2 linked regions of the Pueribacillus theae genome follow. The protein of the gene in region 1 interacts with the protein of each later gene in a pairwise test. Links are inferred from orthologs where the notes say so. Each region holds a gene or a part of one and is shown on either strand. Other genes may lie near its edges. The genes, in order: ligA and leuS.

Evidence for each region.
Region 2: the proteins of ligA (region 1) and leuS interact in binary tests that used the Escherichia coli proteins (3 or more experiments, as listed by UniProt). The link is inferred for Pueribacillus theae from one-to-one orthologs.

The regions. Positions count from the first base shown.
Region 1 is NZ_QCZG01000023.1:20,451-37,072, reverse strand. What follows is about bases 13,192-16,084. They hold ligA (NAD-dependent DNA ligase LigA), read right to left. Parts: upstream 15,694-16,084; coding sequence 13,690-15,693; downstream 13,192-13,689. Other genes in these bases: pcrA (DNA helicase PcrA), read right to left, coding at 15,792-16,084; DCC39_RS11500 (CamS family sex pheromone protein), read right to left, coding at 13,192-13,517. Outside these bases: DCC39_RS11565 (response regulator transcription factor), read right to left, coding at 1-399; DCC39_RS11560 (PepSY domain-containing protein), read left to right, coding at 556-1,071; DCC39_RS11555 (sulfite exporter TauE/SafE family protein), read right to left, coding at 1,112-1,924; DCC39_RS11550 (thioredoxin family protein), read right to left, coding at 2,057-2,614; DCC39_RS11545 (tyrosine-protein phosphatase), read left to right, coding at 2,865-3,653; DCC39_RS11540 (metallophosphoesterase family protein), read left to right, coding at 3,675-4,493; DCC39_RS11535 (ABC transporter substrate-binding protein), read left to right, coding at 4,523-5,878; DCC39_RS11530 (carbohydrate ABC transporter permease), read left to right, coding at 5,913-6,881; DCC39_RS11525 (carbohydrate ABC transporter permease), read left to right, coding at 6,897-7,718; DCC39_RS11520 (ABC transporter ATP-binding protein), read left to right, coding at 7,752-8,807; Asp-tRNA(Asn)/Glu-tRNA(Gln) amidotransferase subunit GatB, read right to left, coding at 8,898-10,331; Asp-tRNA(Asn)/Glu-tRNA(Gln) amidotransferase subunit GatA, read right to left, coding at 10,345-11,799; Asp-tRNA(Asn)/Glu-tRNA(Gln) amidotransferase subunit GatC, read right to left, coding at 11,811-12,101; more of DCC39_RS11500, read right to left, coding at 12,351-13,191; more of pcrA, read right to left, coding at 16,085-16,622. UniProt on the Escherichia coli protein: DNA ligase that catalyzes the formation of phosphodiester linkages between 5'-phosphoryl and 3'-hydroxyl groups in double-stranded DNA using NAD as a coenzyme and as the energy source for the reaction.
Region 2 is NZ_QCZG01000039.1:491-5,735, forward strand. The notes cover bases 550-3,606. They hold leuS (leucine--tRNA ligase), read right to left. Parts: upstream 3,259-3,606; coding sequence 841-3,258; downstream 550-840. Other genes in these bases: DCC39_RS15085 (NAD(P)/FAD-dependent oxidoreductase), read right to left, coding at 550-815; DCC39_RS15095 (KamA family radical SAM protein), read right to left, coding at 3,586-3,606. In the rest of the region: more of DCC39_RS15085, read right to left, coding at 1-549; more of DCC39_RS15095, read right to left, coding at 3,607-4,761.

The sequences.
Region 1 (16,622 bases):
GAGTTCTTGTTGTTTCATTTGGTTGATTTGTCGATGTGTCCGGAGAATCGCCCGAATGCGCGCCAACAATTCTTCGATTTTAAATGGCTTTGTAATATAGTCATTCGCCCCTTGGTCAAGTCCGCTCACTTTATCAGGTAGCGAATCCCTAGCCGTCAGTAGAATGACAGGTGTCAAATCCCCCGAACTGCGCATCCTTCTTAACACTTCAATGCCGTTTAATTCAGGAAGCATAATATCTAGAAGCACTAAACCCCAGCGATGTGCCTGAAGCATATCAAGCCCTTCTCTGCCGTTTTTCGCTGTTGCGGTTTCATACCCTTCATAATTCAGTTCAAGGCTAATGACCCGCGCAATTTTTTCTTCATCTTCAACGATAAGAATCTTTTCTTTCGCCATTTTGCCCTCCTGCCGTTTCGTCTTGCTGTTTTTAAACACATTTTATCACTGTTATTAAAAAACCATAAATTTCTCATCAAATTCTAATCTTTCTCATCATGAATTCTCATTTTCGTTAGTTATAGTGTAAATATCAACACAAGGAGGGAAGATGAAATGAAAAAGAAAACAATGATACTCGCATTTTCTACTGTTCTTGGAGTCAGTTTGTTAGGGACTGCAGGCTACAAAGCTTCCGCCGCTTATGAACAGGCAAAAATATCAAAAGAAGAAGCTGTGAAAATTGTAGAAAAGGAGTATAAAGGCGACAATGTTGATGTTAACTTTGAATATGATGATGGAAAGCCTGAGTATGAAGTGAAGTTCAACGAGGGAGAAGAACGTTTCGAAGTTGAGATTGACGCGGAAACAGGCAAAGTTTTAAAGAAGGAAAGAAAAGATTACGATGATGATTCAGCAAATGAAAAACCCCCGCATACAAAAATTACGATGGACAAAGCCGCTGAAATTGCTTTAAACGAAGTGGCTGGTGACATAAAAGAAGCTGAGCTTGATCACGATAACGGGAAATGGGTATATGAGCTTGAGATTCAAACAAAAGATGGTGAAGTTAACATAGATATTGATGCGATGACAGGCAAGATATTAGAAATTGATCATGATGATGATTAAAAAACGAGCTGTTGAGCGAGACTCAACAGCTTTTTTGCGTTTAAATGATCTGGAGAAATGTTTGGCCAATCGACGTTACTCCAACTACAATCAATAAACCGTAGACAAGCCGTTTAAAAGTTGTTTCATTAATAAACTTCCGGATGTAGTTTCCGAGAAAATATCCGATGAATAAAGGGATTACCAAGATTGCTACACTACCCCAGTTTATTGAGGCTAAGGAAGGCAACATCCAAAAAGCCGCAACGACGGCAAAAGCATAATTAATTAAGAAAAAATGCACGGTTGTCGCACGAAAAGCTTCCTTTGGCAGGATTTGAATTAGCACTGCCACAACCGGCGGACCAGGTATTCCTGCAGCCCCGGTAAGAATGCCGGATAAAAAGCCAGCAATATAAAACCCTCTAGGCAATTTACGTTCCTCCGCTGTTTCTTCAACCGAACCTTCGGGTTCCCGTGCCGCTGAGGTTTCTTTAGAGGCCTTGTTGATTTGCCTATTTTTGGCCAATTGAATCATGACGTATCCTAAAACAGCTGCGCCTACGATCCCTTTTAAATAAGCCTCATTTAATCTCCCGCTAATCATAATCCCGATCAAAATTCCTGGCAGCCCGGCGATAAGCAGCCGCCAGATTAAATCCCAGCGGGCAAGATGTCGATTGTTTCTCGTTTGAATAGCTAAAGCAGCTAACGACAAAAGCATGGTAATAAAAACCGCTTCATATCCGGGAAAAATATATAAAAGCAGCGGAATGGAGACAAGCGCGAAGCCAAAACCGGTAATCACCTGCAAAACCGAAGCAAAAATGACGATAATCCCACCCAATAGTAGACTATAAAAAGGCACAGACACAAAATTCCCCCTTGCATAGAAGCAAAAACACCCAATGTTGGTTTATAAAGATCTTACCAGAGTTTGTAGAAATTTTCAGTAAATAAAGAAAGGCTTATGGCCAAATGAACTTGCCTTAAGCCCTTCCTATCTTTAGACTGTTTTTAGTTTATCAATGATGCTTTCGTATACTTGATTCCACACATTTTCATCAGATGCGAACGTTGCTGTCATGTTTTTGTACATCGCTTTCTGCTTCTCTTCAAACTGCTCATCTTCTTTCGGCGGAAGCTTTGCCCGCTCGTCATCGACGAACGCTTGAACTTTGGGTGCCCGAGGCCCCCAAACCGCTTTTTCATTACCTTCCTTGTCAATGAAAATAAAAATCGGGATCGCTCGTGATGTCCCGTTCGTTAAATACTGATCCATTAATTCAAGATTGCTGTCGCGGAGCAGCATCCGGACATCCATACTAGATTTTTCAGCTATTTTTAATAAGATTGGAACGTTTAACATCGCATCCCCACACCAGTCCTCTGTGAGGACGATAACGCGAATTTTTTTCTCTTTTAGACGCTTGAATAGATCGGAATCCTCTTCACGAACGTTAAAACGGTTATAGATCGAAAGTAAATTGTCTTTATGTGTTTCCATTGAATCAATATAACTTTCAGCATCCATTCCTTTTTCGAACCAATTAGATAATTTCATCTTCCTACCTCTCTCCCTTCGACTTAATCGGTTGTCAGAATAACTGAATATATAAATGTATTATACACCTTTACATCTTTTTTACATAAGGTTAACAGTTTGAATATATTCAATTAACAATCTACTGATACGCTAGTCTTGAGTAAAAAATTCAAAAAAACAAAGGAGAGTGGTGGTGCATACATTCGATCATCTGTAGGAAATTGAAGCATTTAAAAAATATCAATTCGATCGAAAGGATGATTCACTGATGACCATTCAAACAAAAGAATCCGCTGTACTCCCTCTGCACGGGGCAGTAAATTTCCGTGACATGGGTGGATTAGAAACAGCGGATGGAAGACGCGTGAAAAAAGGGTTGTTCTTTCGAGCGGCTGAACTAACCGATTTAACGGAGAAAGATAAATTGTATTTAAAAAGCCTTAAAATCGCCCGAATTTTTGATTATCGAACCCAATTTGAGGCAAATCATAAGCCGGATCCAATGATTGGGGATGCGATTAATGAACGCGTATCTGTAAATGATGAAAAAAAAGAGCGAATGGTTACGTCAATGAAGCAATTATTTGAATCTGGCCAGTTTAAATCTTTTGATGAAGATACATTGTTGAATGTCTATACCAATTTGCCAGTTGGAAATCCAGCTTACCAGCATTTAATGGATTTATTAAAAAAACCAGAGGCGAATCTTCCTCTTATCCACCATTGTACAGCGGGAAGAGATCGTACAGGAATTGGTGCTATGTTAATTTTGTTAACACTTGATGTCCCTTTAGAAACCGTGATGGAAGATTATTTGCTCTCAAACGAAACTTTAGAAGAATATCATCAACAAATCTTTGAGCGTGCAGCGGAAATCCTTGCAGAAAAAGAATTAGATGCATTTCGAAAAATGTTCTTGCTTCAAGAAAGATATTTACTAGCATCATATGAAAATATCATCAAACATTATGGGAATTTTGAAACGTATCTTGAAAAAGAACATAAAATTACCCCATTGTTCAGGGCCTCCATTCAAGAGTATTGTCTCGAAAAATAATCTAACTTGAGGTGAAATGAAATGACTGAATTAAAATTCTTGCATGTAACAGATACTCATATTCTTCAAAATAAACAAGACGGTTTATATCAAGTGTTAGACCGCCCAAATGAAAATCCGGTGGATCAGTTCAAAAAGGTATTAAACTATGCAAATGCAATGAGCGATTCATTAGACTTTATCTTAATTAGTGGAGATTTAGTCCATGAAGGCGGTGTGGAAGATTACCGTTTCTTCAAGAAATTGATTGAAGAAACCACAACACTTCCGGTTTATGTTGCATTAGGAAATCATGATGTAACAGAAGCTTATTGGGAAGGTTATGAAAATATCCTCAATTGTCAAGACAACTTGTTCTACGAGAAAACCATTCGAGGATATCGCATGGTCGTATTGGATTCTAGTCATGATAAGAGTGGCATCGGTATGGTAGATGCAAGGCAGCTTTCCTGGCTCGAAGAAATACTTCAATCTCCAGCTGAAAAAGGTACATTTATCGTTGTTCATCATCCACCAGAAGTTGGAGAATTTAGCGGAATTCATCATTTAAAAAATTCAGATGAACTGATGGCGAAAATAAAAAATACAGATGTCATGGCTGTTTTAAGTGGTCATACACATCAAAATAAAATCTCATTATTTAAAAATATATGTATATCAGTTGCTGAAGGAACGGCTTTTGGAGTTGAGTTAACGGATGAACATATGCATATAACAAACAAGGTCGGCTTTAATCTTTGTACTCTCAATGAAAATGGAATCGATATTCGACAAATGCGAATGCCTGAAGAATTGACAACACTAAGTAGTATTGAAATGAAAAAAGTACTCCATTCTTAAAAATTTTTGGATAGGAAGGGAATATGACTATGGAACAATTTAAAAAAAGAAAGGGGCTATTTATAGCCTTTTTCATTGCAATGCTTTTGGTCATCTTCAGTGCATGTAACACGATGCCTCAATCAGAAGAAGCAGCTTCAGGTAGTTCAAATGGAGGAACAACTGCACAATTAGGAACATTAGATCCTAAGAACCCAACAAAAATTACGTTTTATTCTTATAGCTTAACGTATCCGTCCATGAAGCCAGGGATGGAAAAGCTTATTTCAGATTTTAATCATACAGTTGGCAAAGAAAAAGGCGTTATCGTTGAAGGAGTGCCTGATTCAGATTATCAACAACATAAAGCAGATATTGCAGCTCGTAAACAAGTGGACGTTGTTCAACATACATTCCCTACCTTAGATGCAGGCAAAATAACACTCGGTTTTAAAGCGTATGAAGATGTGTTTCCGAAAGATGAGCTGGAAGAACATTTGGTAGGAATTTCTGAAAATGCTTTAGATCTAGGAAGAATTGACGGAAAAATGTATGGTTTAGCATTTACTTTCAGTACCCCCATCGTTTTTATAAACGGCGATTTATTTGAACAAGCGGGGCTAGATCCAAACGATCCACCGAAAACCTGGACAGAAATCAAGAAGTATGCACTGAAAATTAAAGAAGAGACAGGAAAGGACGGATTTGCCCTTCCTCCAGATAACGGATGGATTACAGATGGTGTGCTTTTTAGTAATGGCGCTAACATTCTTTCTGAAGATCGATCTGAAGCAGTATTTGCAAACGGAGAAACATTTGAAGCCATTCAAATATGGAAAGATATCTATCAAAGTGGTGCGCACGCAATCGGTTCGACTACTGAAGCAAGTGAGCAATTTATGGCGGGAAATCTAGGAATGCTCGTCACGTCATCTGCCCTTCATAGCGGAATGCTAGACGCTTCAAAAGCAGGCGGATGGGAATTATATGGTGTTGGACTGCCTCAATTTAGTGACAAGCCTTCTGTACCTGTAAACTCCGGAAGTGCTTTAGCTGTTCGACCTGACAGTCCAGAAAAAAATGCAGCCGTTTGGGAATTTATTAAATATGTAACCGGGAATGAAGGCTATACAACTATCACTTCTGAAATTGGTTACTTACCATTACGTACAGATTTAGCGGATGACCCGAACTATTTAAAAGGTTTCGTTGACGAAAACCCATTGTATCGCGTGAATCTTGAACAATTAGAACGCATTCGACCTGCAACGATTTGGCCTGGAAATTATGCGACTGAAGCTTTTACCATTTTTACTGATGCGATTGTAAAAGCCGTTTCCACTGATGCCGATATTGAAAAAACGATAACAGAGGCTGAAGATTCCATCAATGACTTACTAAATTAAAAAGACAGAATAGCATGGATAGGAAGGATTATATATGAGTAAACCAATTGAGAATAATATGAGCACAACGTTACCTGAAGGGATTCTAGGCAGTAAGAGTAAAACCGTCAATAAACGAAAAAAAGGTACATTAAAAGCCTATTTGTATCTCTTGCCTGCCCTTCTATTGTTAGGGATATGGATGTATAGGCCGTTGCTTTCAACCTTCAATCTCGCTTTCTATCAATGGGGTATGGTACCGGGGACAACCCCTGTACCTGTTGGTTGGGATAACTTTGTACGTTTATTCAGTAGTAAGGATTTTGGAATCTCTGTTTCTAATACAATCTTTTATACTGTTGGTTTACTTCCGTTTTCCATTATTATTCCACTATTTTTAGCTGTTGCTACTCACAATATGAAAGGGAAAATGAAAAATGTATATCGTGCATTCTTTTTCATCCCACTGATCTTGGCACCTGTCTCTGTCGGAGCAATCTGGCGCTGGTTGTTTCACCCTTCAAACGGATTAGTCAACATTATGTTAGTAAAGCTCGGGGTGATAGAAAAAAACATTGCATTCTTCTCGGATCCTTTGTTCGCAAAATGGCTTGTTTTGCTGATTACAGGATGGAAAATGATCGGATTTAGTACCATTATGTTTTCTGCGGCTTTAACAGGCATTAGTAAAGACTATTATGAGGCCGTTTCCTTGGATGGAGCGAATACGCTTCAACAATTTAAAGATATTACGTTGCCTCTATTATCACCTATGATTCTTTTTATGGTTACAATGAGCATCTTATTTTCTAGTCAGTGGTCATTTGCTTATATCGATATTTTAACAGCAGGGGGACCTTTCGGAACTTCAACTAACATTTACTACGAAATGTACAAATATGGCTTTTCAAATTTAGATGTAGGGATGGGTTCGGCTGCCGCTGTATTGTTCTTTATCGTTTTCGCCTTCATTGCGTTAGCTCTTAACATGCTTTCGAAAAAATACGCATTTTATGATAACTAGAAGGAGTGTGCAGCCTTGTTGACTCGAAAGCTTAAACCTAGTACTTTTTTACAACATGTTTTACTCATTCTCATGTCTGTCATTGCTATTTTTCCATTATACTGGATGGTGATTTCTTCGTTTAAGAATGAAGCTGAAATCTTTACAGCTTCCCTTTTTCCAGCTAGTCCTACGTTTAAAAATTATCTCTATGCTTTTACAGAAATGCCGATCTTTCGCATGATGCTCAATTCATTTATTACTGCGTCACTCTTAACCATCCTTCAATTAGGAACAAGTATATTAGCAGGTTACGCATTTGTAAGATGGCAGTTTAGAGGTAGCTTTTTAATCTATACCATTCTAAGTTTATCATGGCTTATCCCGGTTCAAGCCATTATGATTCCAAACTATGTGTTAATTAACCAAATCGGTTTGAACGAAACATTGCTTGGAATTGTGATCCCATTAGCGGTATCTACCTTTGCGATTATGTCGATGTACCAAAGTTTTAAAGCATTTCCAGTTGCTTTAATAGAAGCCGCGAGACTAGATGGAGAAAGTGATTTTGGCATTCTTGCAAAGATTATTTTGCCAAACATGAAATCGACAATCGCATCGCTCGGAATTCTGTTATTTATTAGCGGTTGGAACGAATATTTATGGCCAATGCTGATTACAACACAAATGGAAAATGCACCGATTCAAATTGGACTTCGAGCATTTGTCAATTCAGATGAGAATTTATGGGGATCACTCATGGCTGCAACAACAATTTCGAGTTTGCCTATTCTGATCATCTATTTTATTTTGCGAAAGCATGTAATTGATTCTTTTGTACGATTCGGGATTAAATAGCAAAAAATTTATTAGAAAGAAGGGGTAAAAAGAATGGGAAACATTACATTTGACCATATTTGTAAGTCATTCGGTCCAAACGAGGTACTAAAAAATATTAATGTTAAGATTGAAGATGGTTCGTTTACTATTTTACTAGGTCCTTCTGGATGTGGTAAATCAACTCTATTACGTATTCTTGCAGGGCTAGAAGAAGAAACGAGCGGACGCATTTATATAGCTGATCGTGATATTACCGAAAATGAACCGAAGGATCGAGACATTTCAATGGTTTTTCAAAACTATGCATTGTACCCCCATATGACAGTGTATAAAAATATCGAATATGGATTAAAAATTAAAAAAATGCCGCAAAACGAACGAAAAAAAGTGATAACAGATGTCTTAAATATGGTGGAATTAACAGACCACGCAAAAAAACTCCCCGGTCAGCTTTCAGGTGGTCAAAGACAGCGTGTCGCTCTTGCACGTGCGATTGTAAAACGCCCACAAGCTTTTTTAATGGATGAGCCGCTATCAAACTTAGATGCGAAATTAAGAAATCAAATGCGGCAAGAACTGATTGAATTACATCAAAAACTTCAAACAACGTTTTTATATGTTACACACGATCAAGTGGAAGCAATGTCTATGGGTTCATTTATCATCATCATGAATCAAGGAAAAATCATGCAAAAAGGGACACCGAAAGAAATCTATACAGATCCCGCAAACTTGTTTGTCGCGCAATTTATCGGTTCTCCGCCTGTTAATGTTTTAGAATTTGACGAATATTACTTAGGAATTCGTCCAGAAAAAGTGGAAATCACCACTTCGACTAGTGTAAGCCGTGGCATCAATATTCGTGGTGAAGTATTAACGACCGAACAATTAGGTGGAGAATCGATTTATAAAGTCCAAACAGAGTATGGAAAAATCAATGTAAAAACAGAAAGCAATTGGGAAGATATCGACAAACAAGTGAATATACAATTCTCTTTTGAAGACCTGCTTTTATTTGATAAGTATGGTGAACGAATGAAGATAGATGAAGAAATGTTGAATAAAGTAAATCAAGTATTTAATAAGCGATTACTTCAATCAGTGTAATTCCAATAGCGTACCGGCTAACATAGTCATAATGTAATTAATTTACAAGAAAAAGGCAGATTTCGTATTGTAGAAATCTGCCTTGGCGATCTATCGCTTTTCAACTTCTTCTTTTAAAAGCTTATTGATGATTTGCGGATTTGCTTTTCCTTTCGTTGCTTTCATTGCTTGGCCAACGAGGAATCCAAATGCGCGGTCTTTTCCGTTTTTGATATCCTGGATGGATTGTTCGTTGTTATCCAAAATTTCATTGACAAGGGTGCGGAGCTCGCCTTCGTCGGAAATTTGGACCAATCCTTTTTCTTTCACAATCGTTTCAGGGTCTCCGCCTTTTTCGATCAGGTCTTTGAAGACTTTTTTGGCGATTTTTGAAGAAATGGTTCCGTCTTCAATCAATTTGATTAATTTTGCGAGTGCTTCCGGCGTCATGGCAATGTCGGTGATCTCTTTTTGTTCTGCATTTAAATACGCGGACACTTCGCCCATCATCCAGTTTGATGCAAGCTTCGGATTTGCTTTTTTCGCGATCACTTGTTCAAAGTAGTCGGAAAGGTCTTTTGACTGTGTGAGCACCATCGCGTCGTATTCTGGAAGCCCGATTTCTTTCACATAACGTTCGCGCCTTGCATCAGGCAGTTCGGGAATTTCTGCGCGGATGCGTTCTTTCCATTCTTCATCAATTTCAATCCGTGTGAGATCCGGTTCAGGGAAGTAACGGTAATCATCGGCTCCTTCTTTCACACGCATCAAGATGGTTTTTTTCGTCGCTTCATCGTAGCGCCTCGTTTCCTGTTCAATGATTCCGCCATCTTCCAGCACTTCCGCCTGGCGAATTTCTTCGTAAGCGATGCCGTTGCGTACGTGGGCGAAGGAGTTTAAGTTTTTCAGTTCTGTTTTCGTTCCGAACTCTTTTTGCCCGACAGGCCGGATGGAGACGTTCGCATCACAGCGGAGCGAGCCTTCTTCCATTTTACAATCGGAAACGCCTGTGTATTGGATAATTGCCTTTAGCTTTTCGAGATAAGCATAAGCTTCTTCAGGCGAGCGAAGGTCAGGCTCTGATACAATCTCGATAAGCGGTGTGCCTTGGCGGTTGAAATCAACGAGCGAGTAATCTTCGCCTTCTGCGTGTGTGAGCTTTCCAGCATCTTCTTCTAGGTGGAGGCGGGTGATGCCGATTTTCTTTTTCTCGCCGTTTACTTCAATTTCAATCCAGCCGTGCTCTCCAATTGGCCTGTCCGCTTGAGAAATTTGGTAAGCTTTCGGGTTGTCAGGATAAAAATAGTTTTTCCGGTCAAATGTTGTATTTTCATTGATTTGCATGTTTAATGCCATTGCTGCTTTCATGGCAAATTCAACCGCGGTGTAATTGACGACCGGCAATGTACCCGGATGTCCAAGGCAAATTGGGCAGACATTCGTATTTGGAGGCGCTCCAAATTCAATAGAACAACCGCAAAAAACTTTGGAATTCGTTTTTAGTTCGACGTGCACTTCAAGTCCAATAACTGTTTCGTATTTCATTTTCCTGCCCCCTTCACAGCACCGGTCTCGCTTTATGGTGCTCTGTCGCTTGTTCATAAGCGTGAGCCACACGATAGACGGTTTGTTCATCAAATGGCTTTCCAATAATTTGAAGGCCGATTGGCAATCCTTCAGAAAAGCCGCATGGTACTGAAATCGCTGGAACACCAGCCAAATTGACCGGGATTGTTAAAATGTCTCTCGTATACATTTTGAGCGGGTCATCAACGACTTCACCAAGCTTGTATGCTGTCGTTGGCGAGGTTGGCCCGATAATAACATCATATTTTTCAAATACATTTTCAAAGTCCTCTTTAATAAGCGTACGCGCCTGTTGGGCTTTTTTATAATAGGCGTCATAATAGCCCGAGCTTAGCGCAAATGTGCCAAGCATAATCCGGCGCTTCACTTCATCGCCGAAGGCTTCGCTTCTTGAGTCAAGATATAAATCGTTTAAGTTCTTCGCATTCGGTGAACGATAACCGTAGCGTACACCGTCAAAACGGGCAAGGTTTGCAGAAGCTTCAGATGAGGAAAGTAAATAGTAGCTTGCTACTGCGTATTTTGAGTGCGGAAGTGATACTTCTTCCCAAACGGCACCCATTTTTTCCAAAGTTTCTAGTGCTTCCTTGATGCTTGCTTTTACTGCTTCATCCACGCCTTCGCCCAAGTATTCTTTAGGTACGCCGATCTTTAAACCTTTTACATCTCCCGTTAACGACGCCACATAATTTGGAAGATCAACATCGACAGACGTTGCATCGCATTTGTCATGGCCGGCAATTGTCTGAAGAAGATACGCATTGTCTTCGACAGATTTTGTGATTGTACCGATTTGGTCAAGCGATGAAGCAAACGCAACCAGGCCGAATCTTGAAACGAGCCCGTATGTAGGCTTTAATCCGACGACACCACAAAAAGCGGCTGGCTGGCGGATCGAACCACCTGTATCCGAGCCAAGTGAGAAGTAAACTTGTCCGGCAGCAACCGCCGCAGCAGATCCGCCGCTTGAACCGCCTGGTACATAATCCGTATTCCAAGGGTTCTTTGTTTGTTTAAATCCCGAGTTCTCTGTCGTTGAACCCATCGCAAACTCGTCCATGTTTTGTTTTCCGATCAGTACCGCGTCTGCTTCATTCAGCTTTTCAACAACGGTTGCATCGTGAAGAGGCCGAAAGTTTTCAAGCATTTTGCTTGCACAGGTTGTTGTAAACCCTTTTGTAATAATATTGTCTTTTAATCCAATAGGAAGGCCGAATAGCGCTCCCTTTTTGTCTGAATCATTTTTCGCGTCGAGTTTTTTCGCAGTCTCCATCGCATTTTCTTCATTTAGATTGACAAATGCTTGGATCTTGCTGTCTGTTTCGCCGATCTGTTTATACGATTCAGCCACTAAATCTGTTACTTGTATTTCTTTTTTATGTAATAAATCTTGTATTTCTGTCAATCGGTGATTAAACAGCGTCATCCCTTTTCCTCCTACTCTAAAATCGCTGGTACTTTGAAGAGACCATCCATATGATCAGGCGCGTTTTCCAAAGCTTCTTCCCGGCTAATCCAGCCTCTCGCCCTGTCCTCGCGCGTTACATTTTTCAAATCAAAAACATGGGATGTCGGTTCCACATCTTCTGTGGAAAGTTCATTTAGTTGTTCCGCATATGCAATAATGTCATCCAATTGTTTTGTAAACAATTCGACTTCTTCATCGGTTAATTTAAGACGTGCCAAATTTGCAACATGCCGTGTCTGTTCCTCTGTAATTCTTGACATAACCTCTCACCTCCAACGCTTTACAATACAGTGATCATACCAAAAAAAGCCTGATTTCCGCAAGGCTGCGGCCGATGAATGACTTTCTAGGCTACTAATACCGAGAAAGCCTGCTTCGGAGCATGGCTAATTAGACGCAGGGACAGGGTTGCGACTGCGCAACTTGTCCGAAAGAAGCCAGCTTGGTAGCATACTCTTGTTGATGCAAGGGCCAGGGGCAAGGCTGCCCTGCCCTGAATAAGCGGGCTTCTAACGATAAATGTGAACAAACGGCTCTTTTTCGTGTGGATCTTTTACAATAATCGCTTCTTGTCGGCCCATTGACGATATATAAACTTCAATTGGTATGTCTTCAAACAAATTCGAGGTCACTAGGCCCGTAACATATTGTGTAAAGGCGATGATTTCCGATTTCCCGTAAAACTGCATTGGGATTTCAATCGTCATTCTTTGAAGCTCGCCTTCTTTATAAAATGCCCTTCCAACGACTCCTGTGAAGTTAGGAAAAAAGCCTTCTACCTTCGACTTAAAATTATCAAACTTTTCCGCATCGCCGCGGTGATCCTTCATTGCTTCAGATGATGGCAGCAAATAATAGCGTTCCTTCACGTCTTCCCAATTGCCTATGTTTGTTTTCCCGCCTCCGACACTCGTATAGGCTACAAATCTGCCAGGTATAAGTGATTCCTGTGCTTCTTCTTGGTAAATAGCCACCATAATCGGGACGTTTTTAGCGTCCTTTTTTTCACGAATATCGTTAACAATTTGCTGTGCCATTTTTTTCCCTTCAGCAATCACTTTACCTTGATCTTTGCGTAAATCGACGGTTCCTGAATGGATTTTGCCTTCTTTATCGGTAACAGTAAAATAATAGATGGAGTTAAGTGAGATACCAATTGAAATGCCGGCAAGCTCCACATTGTCGTCCTTTTTTTGTACGAAATAATCTTGTTCAAGGACGAATGATAAATATTTCGGGTTTTTTTTATTTGCTTCCAGTTTTTCTTTTACACTGGCGGATTTACCTACACCAAGTTTCGGGTTCAGGCCTTTTTTATTATCTGAGCGGCGATCAATCCATGACTGAATATCCTCTTTAGATAAGATGTGGCCTTCCTGAAGCACATATTTATCCGGGTCGAATACTTCCTGCGAAATTCTCATGAGGCCCGTTTCAAACTCGTCGATATCGAGGCGATTATCCACCCCATTTAAAATAAAGCCGCGTGAAGAACCAGGTGAGTAAGGGATCACGCTGCGATAATAACGCTCTGTCGTGTTAATATCTTCACTAATGACAACTTTTTCATCTTCTCCGTCTTTTGCAATTTTTTCAGGCCCGGTATCAGGCGCACCAGGCAAGCAGCCCGAAAGCAAAACGAGCAAACAAATTAAAGCCAGTAAAATCCGTTTCATCCATTTCTCCCCTAACTATTGAAAAGCGTAAGCGCCGTTAGCTCCGACAGAAAATGCTCTTCTGAAGAAGAGGCGTTGTTTGTTGCCTCACTTGAAGAAGAAATTTTCGTTGAGGAGCTAGGCGCTGAAGCTGGACATTATTAAAAAGCGCAGCACCGCCTTGGTGAGGTAATTATTTTAAATGTCCTTGGAACTCTTCCTCATTCATAATCCGGATTCCAAGTTGTTCAGCTTTCGCCAATTTTGAACCAGCTTCTTCCCCTGCTACTACAATATCTGTGTTTTTGCTGACGGAACTTGTCACATTCCCGCCTCTTGCTTCGATCTCCGATTTGGCTTCTTCCCGAGTAAAGTGTGAAAGTTTTCCTGTTAACACAACGGTTTTTTCTGCAAAAATAGAATCGCTCTGAAGCTCTGAAGAACGGATAGCGCCTTTATATTCCATATTCACGCCAGCTTTTTTCAACTCATTTATTAGCGCGTGCACTTCAGGCTTTTCAAAGTAACGTTCGATGGAGTCAGCCATCTTTTCGCCAATTTCATCAACCATCTCCAGCTCTTCTTTTGTTTTTTGTGAGAGTGTATCCATTGTAAGAAAAGCTTCGGCAAGCGTCTTCGCTGCTTTTGAGCCAACATAACGAATCCCGAGTCCAAATAATAAACGTTCCAATGAATTTTCCTTTGAACGTTCAATTGCCTTAAGAAGATTGTCTGTTGATTTCTCACCCATCCGCTCAAGCTTCAATAAGTCGGATTTTTGAAGCTTGTAAAGATCGGCGACATCATGAACGAGATGAGCATTGAATAATTGTTCAATGACTTTTTCACCGAGACCCTCGATATTCATCGCATTTCTTGACGCAAAATGGATAAGTCCTTCGCGAATTTGTGCCGGGCATTTCGGACTTAAGCATCGCAGTGCAACTTCGCCCTCTAATCTTTCTAATTCACTTCCACATGCAGGGCAATATTCCGGCATCCTGAATTCCTGCTCTTCTCCTGTACGGCGGTCGAGAATCACTTGAATGATTTCCGGAATGATATCTCCCGCTTTTTTTATAATCACTGTGTCGCCGAGGCGGATGTCTTTTTCGCGAATGAAGTCCTCGTTATGAAGGGAAGCGCGCCTTACAGTCGTTCCTGCAACTGTCACAGGTTCTAAAATCGCTATCGGCGTAACAACACCTGTACGCCCGACACTTAGTTCAATGTCGATTAATGTTGTGGCAACTTCTTCAGCAGGGAATTTATAAGCGATGGCCCAGCGGGGGCTTTTTGCCGTTGTGCTTAGTTTTTGCTGCTGGCTTAGCGAGTCTACTTTAATCACGATTCCGTCAATTTCATAGTGTAAAGCGGGACGTTTCTCGAACCAGCCATCTATGTAGCGAATTGCTTCATCAATGGTTTTGCATCGTTTCCATTCAGGATTTATTTTAAATCCAAGCGATTTGAGAAAATCAAGGCCGTCGCTGTGCGAATCGATCTCTTCCCCTTCGAGCTTTCCTATCCCATAAAGGAAAATATCTAGGTTGCGGCTTGCGGCTATTTTTGGGTCAAGCTGCCTCAAAGAGCCTGCAGCGGCGTTTCTTGGATTTGCAAAACGTTCTTCACCATTTTTCTCTCTGATTTCGTTTAATGTTTGAAAGGATTGCTTTGGCATAAACACTTCGCCGCGGGCTTCAAGATTGACTGGTTTTTTTAATGTCAGTGGGATGGAGCGGATTGTCTTTAAGTTGCTTGTAATGTCCTCCCCAATTACGCCATCCCCACGTGTGGAGCCCCGGACAAATTCACCGTTTTCGTAGCTTAAAGAAACGGCAAGCCCATCAATTTTCAATTCACAAACGTAAGAAAAATCAGTACCGATTCGATCCCGTACTCTTCTGTCAAAATCTCTCAATTCTTGTTCGTTGAACGCGTTTGCGAGGCTAAGCATCGGAACAGAATGCTCCACTTTGCGAAACGCATCAAGCGCCTTGCCTCCAACTCTTTGTGTGGGGGAATTCGGTGTTAATAATTCAGGATAACGTTGTTCAAGTTCGATTAATTCTCTCATTAACCGGTCATATTCCGCATCAGGGACCGACGGTTGATCAAGCACATAATATTCGTAATTATATTGGTTTAACATTTCTCGTAATGTTTGAATTTGCTTTTCCGCTTCTTGTCTATTCATCGCGCTACCACCCTACCGTTAGAGGTTTGCAAAAATGAGAAGCCCCATTCATATGCAAGTTCGGTATTTAGTCTTCTCTTCATTTTTTGGCCTCTTTTTTAATTAGCTTTTTCGATTGGGGCAAATTTCGCCAGCAAGCGTTTAATACCTGTTGGGCTTGGAAACGCAATGTCGAGTTCAAGAGACTCATCCACCCCCTTTACGCTCACAACTGTACCGATTCCCCACTTTTTGTGCTTTGCTTTGTCTCCGACTTTCCAATCAAGCTGTTCGCCGCCGGATTTCCTTAAAACTTGAACATGTGTTGGAGGCTGATTGCGAACAACGTTCGTTTCCTCTAATGGCGCATCAAAAAATTCTTCCGGTATTTCTTGAATGAACCGCGACACCGGATTCATATTTGTTCTACCGAATAATGTCCGCATTCTGCAATTTGTAAGAAAAAGCTGTTCCTCGGCACGCGTCATGCCGACATAGGCAAGACGGCGCTCCTCTTCCATCTCTTCTTCCTCAAACAGCGCCCGTGAATGAGGGAAAACCCCTTCTTCCAATCCAACAAGAAAAACAACCGGAAATTCTAGCCCTTTCGCAGAATGAAGGGTCATGAGTGTTACTGCATCGTCTGGTTTCTCATCGTCGCCATCTAAACGATCAATATCCGCGACAAGCGCCAAATCGGTGAGAAAAGCAATCAAGCTTTTATCTTCACTCGCTTTTTCGAATTCTAGCGCGACAGATAAAAACTCATTAATATTCTCAAGTCGGCTTTCCGCCTCGATCGTTTTTTCATTTTGAAGCATATCTCGGTAGCCTGTTTTATCGAGGACTTCTTCAACAAGCTCGCTCACCGTTAAATACTCTTGCATTTTTGTGAAATTCGAAAGGAGGTTGCCTAGCTCTGCCAGCGCATTTTCGGCACGTTTTGTCAA
Region 2 (5,245 bases), on another replicon or contig:
TTCACGACAATTGAATTTCTCTCAATGTCAAGCCCCCAGTTTTTGATTGGGCCAAGTGAAGAGACAAATCCGTAGTTGACGATTAACGAATCAATTTCCACATGTTCTTCTTTGTCGCCTTTTACTTCTTTTAACAGAACGCCGCTTAACACCCCGCCGGAGCCTTTCAGTTCTCCAACCGCAAATGGCGTTCTTACGTTCACACTGGAATTCATCAACTGTTCAACACTGTGTTCGAGGGCCCTGAATTTATCCCGGCGGTGGACAATTGTTACTTCCTTTGCAATCGGTTCAAGCATTAAAGCCCAATCGACAGCAGAATCGCCGCCGCCAAGCACAACGACTTTCTTGCCTTTAAATGCACTTAAATCCTTTATGAAGTAATGTAAATTATTTCCTTCATATTGTTCGCTTCCTTCGATTTCAAGAAGCCTTGGCCTAAAGGCACCGACACCTGCGGTAATTAAAATCGTCTTTGAATAATGCTCTTCATTGTTGTTCGTTGTCAGTTTAAATGTATCATCAGCCAGTTTTTCCACCTGCTCCACCGACTGTTCCAAAACAATTGTCGGATGAAACTGCATCGCTTGTTCTTCCAAGTCATCAACAAGTTTTTGAGCTTTTACTTTTGGAAAACCAGCCACATCATAAATGTATTTTTCAGGATATAAAATCGACAGCTGCCCACCGAGCTGCGGTAAACTTTCAATAATCTTTACTTTCATTTGGCGCATGCCGCCATAGAAAGCCGCAAATAACCCTGTTGGGCCTCCGCCTATAATGGTAAGATCAAAGATTTCTTCGTTTGAGGGCATAACAACACCTCCAGGTTTGCCTCAATTAATTTGCAACGATATTTACCAACTTTCCTGGAACAGCGATTACTTTGCGAATCGTTTTTCCTTCGAGCTGTTTTTGAATCGTTTCATCTGCTTTCGCAATCTCTTCCATCTCCTCTTTTGCTGCAGAGGCAGGTATATTCAGTTTTGCTTTTATTTTCCCGTTTACTTGAACAACGATTTCGACTTCATCTTTCACGAGTTTTGTTTCATCATACGTAGGCCAAGTTTCATATGCAATCGTGTTCGCATGTCCAAGTTTTTCCCATAATTCCTCACTAATGTGCGGCGCAACAGGCGAAAGCATTTTAACGAATGCTTCCATATAGCCTTTCGGGAGAACTTCTTGTTTGTTCGCTTCATTTATAAACACCATGAGCTGTGAAATGGCAACATTGAAATGAAGCGCTTCATAGTCTTCTGTTACTTTCTTTACCGTTTGGTGATAGACAAGCTCCATTTCTTTAGAGCCCGTCTCGTCCTTAATCTTAGGATTAAGGCTGCCATCTTCGGTAACAAAGAGACGCCAGATTCGATCAAGGAACCGCCTTGAACCGTCAAGCCCATTTTCCGACCAGGCAATGGACGCATCAAGCGGCCCCATGAACATTTCGTAGAGGCGAAGCGTGTCAGCGCCATGGGAATTAATAATGTCATCAGGGTTTACAACATTCCCTTTCGACTTACTCATTTTCTCATTGTTCTCGCCCAAAATCATGCCTTGGTTAAAAAGTTTTTGAAACGGCTCTTTCGTTGGAACAACTCCTAGATCGTACAACACTTTATGCCAGAAGCGCGCATACAGCAAGTGAAGAACCGCATGCTCGGCACCTCCGATGTAAATATCGACTGGAAGCCATCTCTTTAACTTTTCAGAGTCGGCAAGCGCGTTATCGTTGTGCGGATCAATGAAACGCAAATAGTACCAACAGCTTCCCGCCCATTGCGGCATCGTATTCGTTTCTCTTTTTCCTTTCATCCCTGTTTCAGGATCTGTCACTTCAAGCCATTCTTTGGCATTCGCAAGCGGTGACTCGCCTGTACCCGAAGGCTTGATTTCGTTCATTTCAGGCAAACGAAGCGGAAGCTCCTCTTCTGGAACTGGTTTCATCGTACCGTCTTCAAGGTGAATAATCGGGATTGGTTCACCCCAATAGCGTTGGCGGCTGAACAGCCAATCACGCAAACGATAAGATACTTTTCTCGCACCTTTTCCATTTTCTTCGAGCCACGAGATCATTTTTTCGATGGCTTCCTGTTTCTTTAACCCATTGAGGAAATCAGAATTTACTAATATGCCGTCGCCAGCGTACGCTTCCTCATCAACGTTCCCGCCGGAAACAACTTCTTTAATCTCCAATCCAAACGTTTTCGCGAATTCCCAGTCGCGTTCATCATGGGCAGGCACCGCCATAATTGCACCCGTTCCATAGCCCATTAATACATAGTCTGCAATCCAAATCGGAAGCTTGTCGCCTGTGATCGGGTGAAGCGCATATGCGCCAGTGAATACGCCTGTTTTTTCTTTTGAAAGCTCTGTTCTTTCCAAGTCGCTTTTGCTCTCGATTTCTTTTTGATAGGCCTCGACTTTTCCTTGCTGTTCTTCTGTTGTAATTTCTTTTACGAGCGGATGTTCAGGCGACAGTACACAATACGTAGCGCCAAAAAGCGTGTCAGGCCTTGTCGTAAACACAGTAAATGATTCATCGTGGCCGTCAATTTGAAAATGAACTTCAGCGCCTTCTGAACGGCCGATCCAATTGCGCTGCATTTCTTTAATGCTTTCAGGCCAGTCCAGCTCTTCCAAATCTTCAAGCAGCCTGTCGGCATAAGCCGTGATTTTGAGCATCCATTGCTTCATTGGCTTACGGATAACCGGGTGGCCGCCGCGCTCACTTTTGCCATCGATTACTTCTTCGTTGGCAAGCACCGTGCCTAAAGCAGGGCACCAGTTGACAGGAACTTCATCAACATAGGCCAATCCTTTTTTGTAAAGCTGCAAAAAAATCCATTGGGTCCATTTGTAATATTCAGGATCCGTCGTATTGATTTCCCGATCCCAATCATAGGAAAACCCGAGTGATTGAATTTGCCTCTTAAATGTTTCAATATTTTTATTTGTAAATTCACGCGGATTGTTTCCTGTATCAATGGCGTATTGCTCCGCCGGCAGTCCGAAAGCGTCCCACCCCATTGGATGAAGGACATTCCAACCTTGCATTCGTTTCATCCTGGAAAGGATGTCTGTCGCTGTGTAGCCTTCCGGGTGGCCGACGTGAAGGCCGGATCCCGACGGATATGGAAACATATCCAATGCATAGAATTTTGGTTTATCGCCTTCTTCTTCCGTTTTAAATGTTTTGTTTTCTTCCCAATACTTTTGCCATTTCGCTTCAATTGCCCGATGATCAAACGCCATCTATTTTCCTCCTTCTAGATCGCCACTTACAATATTACCACTATTGCTTTCTTCTCGTAAAAAACTCCCATCCCCAGCGTAGAACAAAAGGGATGAGAGCTCTCATTTCTCGTGTATCTCTTAATTTGACATTTAAAATCGCTCGTTCAAACCTTCATCGCGGAGAACATGAAGTGACTAGAGATTTCAAGAGTGAAAAACTTATCATTTTTTCTCATGATCACTTTTTATTACCATTGTATGAAAAATGTCGAGCGGATGTCAATCTGTGGCACTCAATCATCAATTAAAAACTCCCACCTCCTAAGGCGGGAGTGGTCTATTCATTTAAACTCGTACTCTGCGAGTCCTTCTTTTTGGAATATCGCTCATTTGATTGACAGAAACAACTTCTTCCACTTTTTTCTCCGGTTGTTTCCAATATTTTTCATTGCCTGGCAGATCGTCAAACCAAGCCGCATCTTTAGGACAGTCCAAAATCATAAAGTCCCCGTAATTTCCGTCCCTCGCCTGATGGAACTTTAAATAGGCTTTTCCTTTCTCAATGGCTAGGATTTCAATTTTTCCGGAAGTATGGCTCATCGACAGGCGGACCCGTTTTCCAAGCCCGGACGTTTTTGCTTTTGCTTCTTCAACAAGATGATAGACTTCTTCCAACGTTAATACAAAATCTTCATTTCCCCGAACCGGACGATTAACGAAGAAGTAATACGGTGTTACTCCAGCCCAGGAAAGCTTATCCAATAACTCTCCCAATACATCAGAGTCATCGTTGATTCCTTTTAATACCGGCGTTTGATTCACGACGATAGCCCCGGCATTGTGAAGGGCCTCAAATCCTTTTCTGGCCTCTTCCGTTATTTCCCTTGGATGATTCACATGCGCCATAATATAGATGCGCTTTTCTGGAGTGGAATACTTGCGGATTACATTGAGAAGCTCTTCATCTTCATAAATTCTCATCGGATTAAAGACAGGAAGCTTTGAACCAATGCGAATAATTTTCACATGATCGATTTCCCTCAGCCGGCCAAGAATCATGTCTAATTTCTTGGCTGCCAAAATGAGTGGATCGCCGCCCGTAAGCAACACGTTGTTGATTTCGGGATGCTCGCTTATATATTGCAAGCCTGGTTCCACATCCGACATCGCTTCTTTCACATCGTTTCGGAACAAGCGCTTCCTGAAACAATATCTGCAGTATGCCCCGCATACTTCCGAACAAATTAATAATGCCGTCGTTGTATATTTATGCTGACAACCTGGGACAACATAATTCGTATCCTCATCAGACGCATCCCATCTACCATATTCGGACAGTTCATTTTCATTAGGAATAACTAGTTTTCGAATCGGATCATGAGGGTCGTCCCAATCAATCAAATTCAAATAATAGTCATTTACACGAAAAACGAATTTGTCAGTTATCTGTTTCAGTTTCTCTCTTTCTTCTTCAGGAATTTGAGTGATTCTGTCAATACTTGTAATGTATTTTGGCTGCATTTGTAGATCTCCCACCCCTTCTTTTACTTACTATTTTTTCAACCATAACATAGTTAAGAAAAATTTTCTAATTTTTTGATAAAGTAAACTTGCCGATTGGCAAGCCTTATAAGGCGCAGACAGAGGCATAGTTGCACTTATACTTAAAACTTAAAATTTGCTGCTACGTCGATTTTCTGCCATGCTGGCAAATTTATGCTTTCTTAACGTACAAAAATGTCGTTTTTGAGAAAGAGAACGATTCGTGCTAAAATTTTACGTATTATGTAAGAAAAAGTGCAAATTCGCAACTTTTTCCCTTTAAGTGTGTGTAGTTCAAAAAGGAGGACAAAAAGAGCCGAGAAGTTCGAGGAAGCAAAGTTCTGAGGAACGGACTTGCACAGGAGGTGCTGACTTCTGCGTTGTGCACAGGACGTGCACGTTTTTAGCAGAAGAACCTTCGAACCGTTTGAAGGATACGTGAGTACCGCAAGAACGAAGCTGA